DNA from 3 places in the Marinifilum fragile genome. Region 3 is predicted to be linked to each of the others. Evidence: riboswitches for the same ligand, from Rfam matches in the RefSeq annotation. Region 3 holds a riboswitch; each other region holds the start of a gene.

What was found. A riboswitch is a leader RNA that binds a small molecule or an ion and turns the genes downstream of it on or off. The one in region 3 is predicted to bind cobalamin.
Region 1: another riboswitch for cobalamin. It lies ahead of ACKPCA_RS06050 (TonB-dependent receptor); the one in region 3 lies ahead of ACKPCA_RS08545 (TonB-dependent receptor plug domain-containing protein).
Region 2: another riboswitch for cobalamin. It lies ahead of ACKPCA_RS13650 (TonB-dependent receptor); the one in region 3 lies ahead of ACKPCA_RS08545 (TonB-dependent receptor plug domain-containing protein).

What each region holds. Positions count from the first base shown of each region.
Region 1 covers NZ_OY781962.1:1,547,730-1,551,022, reverse strand. The annotation lists gene ACKPCA_RS06050 (TonB-dependent receptor) at 1-1,911, opposite strand, end outside; cobalamin riboswitch at 2,008-2,222, opposite strand; gene ACKPCA_RS06045 (histidine kinase) at 2,571-3,293, shown strand, end outside.
Region 2 covers NZ_OY781962.1:3,421,573-3,424,865, forward strand. The annotation lists gene ACKPCA_RS13650 (TonB-dependent receptor) at 1-1,482, opposite strand, end outside; cobalamin riboswitch at 1,598-1,815, opposite strand; gene ACKPCA_RS13655 (DUF4369 domain-containing protein) at 2,221-2,889, opposite strand; gene ACKPCA_RS13660 (M16 family metallopeptidase) at 3,122-3,293, opposite strand, start outside.
Region 3 covers NZ_OY781962.1:2,154,662-2,157,954, forward strand. The annotation lists gene ACKPCA_RS08545 (TonB-dependent receptor plug domain-containing protein) at 1-1,389, opposite strand, end outside; cobalamin riboswitch at 1,514-1,709, opposite strand; gene ACKPCA_RS08550 (TonB-dependent receptor plug domain-containing protein) at 1,864-3,293, opposite strand, start outside.

The sequences.
Region 1 (3,293 bases), 610 kb from region 3:
CTGAGTTAGGTTTTTTGCACTTACATAGCTATAACTCCCGTTGAATAACAGTCGAGAAAATACAGGAAAACTAAAATGCCAATCAGCTCCTAAAGTTCTGGCATCATCTATATTGTAACGCTTTTTGGTTTCCTCTATACCTCTTCGTGCATGATCGTATGTTGTAGGAATAATTTTATAATCGATCTTGTCGTAGATTCTATTTAGATATACGTTTAATCCTGTTTTAAACTTATTAGCCTTGAATTCAGTTGATAATGCAAGATAATGTGATTTCTGAGCTTTCAAGTTTTCATTACCAAGGTATAGGCGATACATGCCCATACGGTTGCTTTCGTAATAATAGTATAACTCTTTTAAGGTAGGACTTTTAAAGCCATTGGAGTAGGTGAACCTATGAGTGAATTTAGATTCTTTGTACATCATGGTCAGCTTTGGGGTTGCTGAGAAACCGGTTTTATCGTGGTATAGTGTTCTAAGACCTGCAACCAAATCTAATTTGCCACTTAATTTTATTTCATCCTGAACATACAATGAGTAAGTATAGGCATCAACTTTAGGTGTGGTTAACCTGTATTCCGCTTCAAGGTATTCGCCTTTAATTTCAGTGCCAAAACTTAGTTTGTTCTTGTCGTCGATATTAAAAATGCCTTTCACTTGTGAGATTACATTTATCTCATCCGAATTTTTAAATCGATCGCCCGGATAATAGGTCTTCTTGATTACATCGGTGCTGGTAATATAGGTTTCGTTGTATTTGTATGGATATTCGGTGTAATACAAGTAGTTGTTTGCATCAAAATTGAAACTCAGGTAATTTTTGTGTTTCAATTTATACTTTCCGCCTAGCGAAATAGCTCTGTTGTTGTAATAGTAATTGTGCATTTGAGCTTTGAATGGGAAGTACAAAGTCTTTTCATACCAGGACAAGTCCATGTTAAAACTCAACTTTTTGTTCATTTCGTACTCTAAAAATTGGCTAATGGTATAAGATTTACTTTTGTTTACTGGTTTGTAGTAGGTATGAATCAGGTATGGCAAATCGTGATTGGATTCCCATTTGTTATTAAATTTCAAAGAATTCAATTGGTATCCAGCCTTTTGTTTGTGGTTAAAAGTAGTTTTACCAGATAGTTTTCCTTTACTAAATGTGAAGGAATTTAGCTGTTTGAAATCTCCATAAGCACCCAGGCGAGAACTACTACTTGCTGATAATTTACCTTTTACTTTTTTGGTGATGATATTGACCACTCCAGCTATAGCATCGGATCCGTATAGGGTAGAGGAAGCACCTTTTACCACCTCAATTTGCTCAATATCGGCTGAGTTAATTCTATTTAAATCAGCATATCCGCCAACCCCACCTGTTAGTCGTTTGCCATTCAAAAGGATCAACACGTAATCTTTACCCAAACCATTAATTTTGATATTGGAACCCATCGAACTAGTGGTATAGTCAATAGAGGAGGAGATACCCGAAATGATTTCCTCTACATTTCTCCCTGAGATATCAGCAATGTCTTCTTTTGTAATGATTTCGGTTTGAACAGGCACATTATCAATTTTATAATGTGTTCCTGTACCAGTTACAACTATTGGAGAGATGGTAAAAGATTTTGGCTGAAGCCCAATATCGAAACTTTGGGAAGCGCTTAACTCAATTTCTTGACAGAATTTTTCGTATCCAAGAACTGAAACACATAGATGATATTTGCCTTTTGCTACATTGGTTAACTCATACTGCCCATCTTTTTGTGTAGTTGTTGTATTCAAACTATCGAGGTAAACGAAAGCAAAATCGATTCCCTCTTTGGTGTTTTTGTTGTACACCTTGCCATTAAGGCTAAATTTTTGTGAGAATGCAGTGAAACATACTACCTGCATTAACAACATGCAAAAAATCTTATGCATAGTAAAAATATACTAATGCATTCCTGGAATATGTGAGATGAATGAAATCAGAAAATATACTCAAATCATCATTAACTTCTTTTCCCGGAAGCAATAATTAAACAATATCTCCTGGCAGGTTTCCTGACTTTCCCGATTCTCAACTCCTTCCCATCCCTATAGAACAGTGGATTTTGACTGTTGAGAACGAATTAATATCATAGGATATTAACGAGATTTACAGTAGCGGGTACTGTTCCGGATTTACACCGGATTCCCTTTTAACTCCATTCGCTGAATGCAAACAGAGCACCAAAAGCTTTGCAAATGTATTCTTTTTTATTGATTATAAAATAAAGGGAATTGCTTTTGCTGTATGTTAATTAACAGGTTTGAATTTGGAAAATATATATTGCTGCAATAAGTTTTTGTTAATCAATGTCTTTCGGTATTGTATTAATTGCCAGTTTAATTGAGGGTAAATTGTTTATTCTTATATGATCATATGTTATCTATCTAATTTTGAATCCTTTTAAGCTTCTTATTTGTAAAATTTATCGAAATTCATTTCTAATTCATTCTATATATTACTTTTGTACTCTATTTCTGAAATGACATCATTTCATATTTGTAAATATTTGCTTATTAATAAGTTTTGTGCTTTTAAAAATCTGGAATTAATGAATTTTCGTAACAAATCCATCATCTTTATAGGAGCGGTTATCATTTTGGCATTTGGTGCGGTAGCTTATTTGATTGGGGATAAAATGACCATTACCGCCCGTAAAATGAGCGTGGATCTGGCTTTATCGAAAGCACAAAATAGTTTTTTGATTGTAAAAAGAGAATTGGATGAAAGCATTTTGCGTACAAAAATGCTAGCCGAATCGATAGAAGAAACTATCGATATGAACACGAAGGAATCCGCGCTAATTAATAATGCGCTGATCACCAAACTGAAGTTGAGAAACGAAATTAATGCAGTTTGGTACATTCCTATTGATTCATTAAATAGAAGAAATGATCAGATAGATTCTTCTTTCTACCAATCTGATTTGAATCTAATACACAATCAATTGGCGATTCAATTTCTGCAAAGTAAAAATGAGAACATATCTGTCCCTTATCAGGGATCCGATGATCGTTTAATAAGTTCTATTCTGGTTCCGGTTGAACGTAGCAATCGTATTATTGGGGTGTTGGGTGCTGATCTGGATCTGTATCGATTTCAGCAACATTTTTACGATAATGAAGATTTGGGAAGAGCCTATGTAAGTATTATTTCCGAACAAGGATTCTGTATATCACATCCCGAGGAAAGTTTTATTGGTAAAAGTATTGATCATTTGAATGATGCAGATGGGATACGAGAGGTGTTGGCAAGTGGTAAAAAAATGCACAGC
Region 2 (3,293 bases), 1.3 Mb from region 3:
ATATCCATAAGTCCCACGGAAATTAAAATGATCTAGCTTGTAAAGTAAAGATACTTTTGGAGTAAAAGCACTACCAAATTCATTGTGCTTTACGTAACGGGTTCCTGCTACCAACTGAAGTTTTTCAAGCAACTTGATTTCTTCTTGAGCATATAAAGCTATTGTTTTGGCCTCAGCCTTTCCGTTTACCAAACGATCTTCAGATACCATTTTCTCTCTCAGATAATCTGCACCTAAAGTAAGAGTGTTATTTTTAGAAATGACATTTACATATTTCATTCTAAAATTGCTCATTCTTTGATCATTCTGAATGTCTTTATCACTTTTCTTATAACTCTTGTAATCTTGATTGTATCGATAATAATATCTGTACTGATCAAAGTTATAGTCAACGGATACGTAATCTTTTTTATTTAATAAATACTTGGCTCCTGCTTCAAAAGACTTATCGGTATAGAAATAACCATATTTATAAATAGAAGTAGGTCTTATAACATGCTTTTTGAAAAATGAATTTCCGGCATAAACCTCCAATTTCCTAGTGGCACGAAATTTTAAAGTTTGAGCGAAAGTAAAATCGTTGTACTCATATTGTGCTCTTTTATCCGTTTCAATCAGTTGTCCTTTTTTGATTTCAAAAGGACTTAATTTCCATCCATCGCTTCTTTTGTGGTTAAAATTTCCATTCCATGAGAACTTACCCAGGTTAAGATCAACCGTATTGCTTTGTTGATAAGTCCGATATTCGCGAATACGACTCGTATTGGAAACATTTACCTTTTGTTTTGATTTTTTTGTAATGATATTTACAACACCAGCAATAGCATCCGATCCATATAGTAAAGAAGATGCACCTTTTAATACTTCAATACGCTCAACATCATCAGGATTAATTCTATTTAGATCGGTATTTCCACCAACATCTCCATACATACGTTTGCCATCAACAAGCACAAGAATAAAGTCATTTCCCAAACCATTAATGGTCATCATGGCTCCCATTGTTCCTGGATTAAAATCAAATGATGGACTTACATTCATCATCAACTCGTTAAAATCTGAAGCTCCTGCACTTGCAATGGCTTTTTTATTAATCAATTCAGTTTGAACCGGAGCTGTTTTTAAATGATGCGCGGTACCAGTTCCAGTTACAACAATTTCTCCCAACTGACTTTTGGATTCTATCATTGTAAAATTTAGAACATTGACACCTTCCTTAATGGTGATTTTCTGCTTTTGACGACTATATCCCGAAAAGGATACAACCAAATCGTAATCCCCTGGTGCTAAATTCTTAATCTGGTATTCGCCTTTGTTATTTGTCGCTGTACCTGTAGTAGTGCCTGAGAAATATACACTAGCACCAGGCATTGCTTGTTGGTTACTTTTTTGGGTTACCACCCCTTTTAGCACAGCATTCTGTGCATTAACGAAAGTCACTGAAATCAGTAGCATAATAGCTACAACATAAATCTTTTGCATAGCAAGATATTAAAACATTAATAACTTCACTTTGCAATCCTTATGAACGACGAGAATAATTCAGAACATTAAAACCAATAAGTCCCAAACATAAACTTCTGTCCCGGAAGCAAAATGTTTAATCGTTGTGATGGCAGGTCTTCTGACTTATCCTGATTTTTATGCCTTCCCATTCAATCTAAAATCGAACAGTGGCTGTAGTATAAAAACCGCGATCCCAAAACTCTGGAACCAGACTTACAGCAGCGGGAACTGTTGCAGATTTTCACTGCATTCCCTTTTAATCCTATTGCACATGAAGATGCAACTAGAACCATTACTGTCGCAAAAGTATATATTATTTTCTTACTGGCAAGTGTGCTTTTCAGCAGGAAAGTTTATTGCATAAAAAAGCCGTTTCATTTCTGAAACGGCTTTTATCCTTTCTCTTCGGGAAGGACTTAAACCCAACCCATATATCTCTTAATTTCAACAATTTTATTAGAGTTTGAGAGCAGAGAACGAATTGATAAATGTGCATGGGAAATTATTCGTTTTACCTCTGCTCTCATTCATGGCTATTCAAACATAACCAGTTAACTTAGTTAGAATATCATTTTCTAATAAATATTTCAATACATTACAGACTTTATGAAGAGGCTGCCTAATAAAGATTTTATATTTGGAGAGATATCTATAAGATTTTTCAAATCCCCAACGCTCCACTACTTTTGAGACCAGCTCTTTTTTCTAATCTGTTTAATTTTTCAATTGCCAATTGACTGCACAATCAGAAAAATACTTACTTGCATTTTTCAAACACTCTTCCTTCTGCCATGATGTTAAGTTTTCAAATTCATCAAATATCAAAGCCATAGCAATCGGATTTTGAGGTTCTTTTCTGTAAGTACTTAGAATTGATTTTTTACGAAGAGTAACAGCCTTCTTTATTTCTTTACGATATTTAAACAGTTTACCTTCATCCTCTTCACATAAATTCTCTTCGGATTTGTGAGTTTGCACCCAACTAATTTTTTCTGCTAAACTGTCCATGTAAGCTTTTTGATATTTTCTTAAAATCCGATCGTATTCTGTATTCTCAAAAGAATTATTAACAATAACCAATTCTTTTTTATCTATCTCAAAATTAAACTTCCCATAACGAAATATCCAGATATCATATTCTTTCTCTGCATCAACTACCAATGTCATCTTAAAAGGTGGTTTTACATTTTCAATAAATGCATCAAACGCCCCGTCTTTAAGTTGAACATCCGATAAGATTGTTTTTGATTTCTCGCTTTTGGTATTCAGCTTTAATTCTATTTTAGAATCACCTACACCCTCAATTTTACCTGAAATTCTAATTGATTCTTTGTTGCATGAAAAAAAACAACAAACAACTACTAATAATAATAAATTTCTCATTCTTAATATTTAATACTACACCAAAATAAATAGAGCTAGTTTAACTTTTAGCCGAACTACGATTACCATCATTTAAATGACATTGCATAGCCTCATAAATCAACTCCTCTTTACTGATGTTTAATTAATTCTCTGATAATAACCATTCCCTACTTTGCCTCTTTATTAAAAAAGTAAGCTTGTTCAGTTCTTTGTTTTTTCACTACAACTATATTTAAAGCAAGCTTTTCATTTATTTAGTCTCCGGCAAAAACATTATATCCAATATATCAGCCTTTTTTAGGAATTTCTTAGCTGCTTTAGCAATTTCTTTTGTGGTCACATTATTAATCACATTGTCGAAATATTCGGGCGACATTCTGTTTTCTCCCGTTTCGTAAAACTTAGTCAATACAGATAACCAA
Region 3 (3,293 bases):
AGCAAGGAATGCATCTCCCCAACTCGAATGAACTGAAAAGCCTTCAAGAACTTCATACTTTACTCCAATATTCTTGGTAAAAACCCAATAATCTTCTGAACTGGAATTATTATTCAAAAACGAATTGGCTTTGGTTTTGAATTTCACATTGTCACCTCTTCCTCCTACTGAAACATTGAATTTTCCTTCCAAAAATTTCATCTGAAACTGAGAATAGATTCCTGTTGCAATGTTATAGTAATCTGGCTGAAATGGAGATTCTAAACTACCTGCTGTTGTATAATTCAAACTTTCATATTTCTGTGAATTATTATCGATTCCAATCGCCAAAACATGATCATCCAATTGAATTGCATCATTCAACTGGAAACCATAATTTTTGTAAGTATACTTGGTATCTCCATAACCATCATTTCCTATATCAAAATTCTCTTCTTCTTGTTCCGAATAGTAAGGCGAAAATGTAATGTTATGATTCCCTTGTTTTCCGATAAGATCAAAACCTGTGGTATATCTTTCCATATCCTTTGAATCCATTCCATAGATATGCCAGAACGTACCTGGGGTTTCAATTTTTTTACCTTTAAAATACGAACCATTTAAATTTAATTTCCAACTGTCCGAAAGTTTAACTCCCAATCGTGCAATTACTGTATGCTTTTGCAATTGAGAGTTCTCTATCCTTTCCCCATAGGTCGTTGGGTCCAAAATCATTTTTGCATAACCCTCATCATACAGATTATTATCTCCTACCTTATAATCCTTTCCTTGATTATGAATGGCATAAGACAAATCAAAATCTAATCCATCCGATAAAGCTCCACCAATACTAATGTTTTCCTTAAAAGTATCGAAGCTTCCATATTGGAAACTTACATTTCCTTTAAATTCACCATCACTCTCTTTGGTTACAATGTTCACAACACCACCCATAGCATCTGACCCATATTGAGATGAAAAAGGACCTTTTAGTATTTCAACACGTTCAACATTATTCAAATCTATACTTGCAATATTTTCAGTTCCAGCTGGCTTACCATTCACTAAAATAACTGCATACTTACTTGACGTTGAAGCAGCAAATCCACGAATACCGATTCCTGCATTTACCCCTGGGTATTGCTGAATATCAATGGCTCCATTGCTCTTTAACAATCCTGCAATATCTGTTGCTGGCGACGATTCAATAACTCTTTTCGAAATAACGTCTACCTTTTGTGGCAGATCTTTCATTTTTGCATTTACTCGCGACGCATTAACCTTTACTTCAGACAGGTTTAGGTGTCGAACTGATGTTGTGTCGGTAGCATTTTCTGGATTTTCTTCCGCCTTAAGCGAGAAATTGAAAATCGAAAGCAATGCAAAAGCTGTTACAATGTTTTTTTTCATTACTGATGTAAATTAAAATTGACTACACTAATGCAAAACTAACAGGGAGTAGATAAAAGAGATTGAGTCGAAATCGACTTTAAAATGAATCCTTTTGCCTTATTACTCTTGTCCCGAAAGCAATGACTTTTTTTTTGCACTGGCAGGTCTTCTGGCTTGTTCTACTTTTTGAGGCCTTCCCATCCCGATTTATCGGGACAGTGGCAAAGGGTAAATCAAAAAGCTTTATTAGAACTTACAGCTACGGGAACAGCTCCGGACTTGAACCGGATTCCCTTTTCATCTCAATTTGTTAAGAAACAAATGTACGAGAACCAATTGCGCTGCAAATCTATAAAAAAAAGACTAACAAATCCACTATTCACAAACCATTTTAAATCACGCTGTCCATCAGTCGTTAACAAAATATTCACTTATACTAAAAAGGGAATCTATTAAGATAGACTCCCTTTGTTTTGGCGTAAATATTAAATCTTAAAACTGATATGAGAATTTTGCCATAAATGCTCTACCTGGCATATTATATCCATCTTTCTCAGTATAATTTTCATCTAGTAAATTTGAAATTGAAAATCCAACAGTATAGTTCTCGTTAAAAGAATAGCTGGCCGAATAATCAAAAACATAAGAAACCGGGTGACGCAACAATTCTTCATTCACTAAATCAGGACGCACCTCTTTCCCATTAAAAACAATTGGCTCTTTGGTAATATTTGGCCAATTGGAATAATCAGCCAAGTACATGTAGTTATTCTCGTATCTGTGACCAATATATCTTCCATTCAATCTTGTCGAAAATCCTTTAAGATTATCGTACTCAACACCAAATGAAGCGGTGTTATCTCGAACAAACCTCATTTCGCCTTCCAGCGGATTACCTTGCGCATCAGTATACTTTACTGTTGCATCAATCAAATGAGTATAATTTAAATACAATCGCAAGGAATAATCATAGTCTTTTAATGCACCAAAATCATAAGAAGCGCTTAGTTCCAATCCATCCATATCTGCACTTTGCGCATTAATATAGGTTGTACTGTAATCAGGCAAGGAACTTCTGATGATTTTATCTTTGTGATGCGTATTGAAATAAGTAAGGTCGAAATTGACACCTTTTCTGTAATTATTATAAGCCAAACCAAAGTCTGTTGTATTTGATTTTTCAGGATCCAAATCCGGGTTTCCTACTGTTTTTGAAGAACCTCTGGTGTATTCCCCTGCTACTTGATATGCCTTAGGTGCCAAAAAAGCATCACCCCAACTTGCGTGTGCTGATAAGTCACCAATTAAATTATATTTTACACCAATATTTTTAGTAAAAACCGAGTAGTCCTCATTTTTCTTTGTGTTTCCTAACAAATCATCAGCTTCCAGTTTAAACTTGATATGATCTCCTCTTGCTCCAAGCATCAAATTCAACTTGTCGTTTAATAATTTGAATTGCAATTGTGCATAGAGCCCTGTAGCAATGTTTTTATAATCTGGTTGGTAAGGAGCTTCAATATTTCCACTGGTATCGAAGTTGGTACTTTCGTATTTTTCGGTTTTATTATCCAAACCAAAGGCAAGGTTGTGTTTTCCTATTTGGTAGGAATCTGTCAATTGGAATCCATAGTTTTTATAAACACTTTCAAAATCACCGTATCCATCAGAACCCACATCAATCGTTTTATTCTCCTCGTTTGAATAGAATGGTGAAAACATGATGTTATGATTTTTGATTTTCCCCACTACATCAAAACCCGTTGTAAAGCGTTCAATATCTTTAGAGTCCATTCCTTCGGTATGCCAGAAATTACCAGGAGTTTCAATGTCATCACCTCTGTAGTATCCGCCGTTCAGGTTAATCTTCCAATCCTCTGCGAGGGTAATTCCTAATCGAGTATTTAAATTATAGGTAGTGA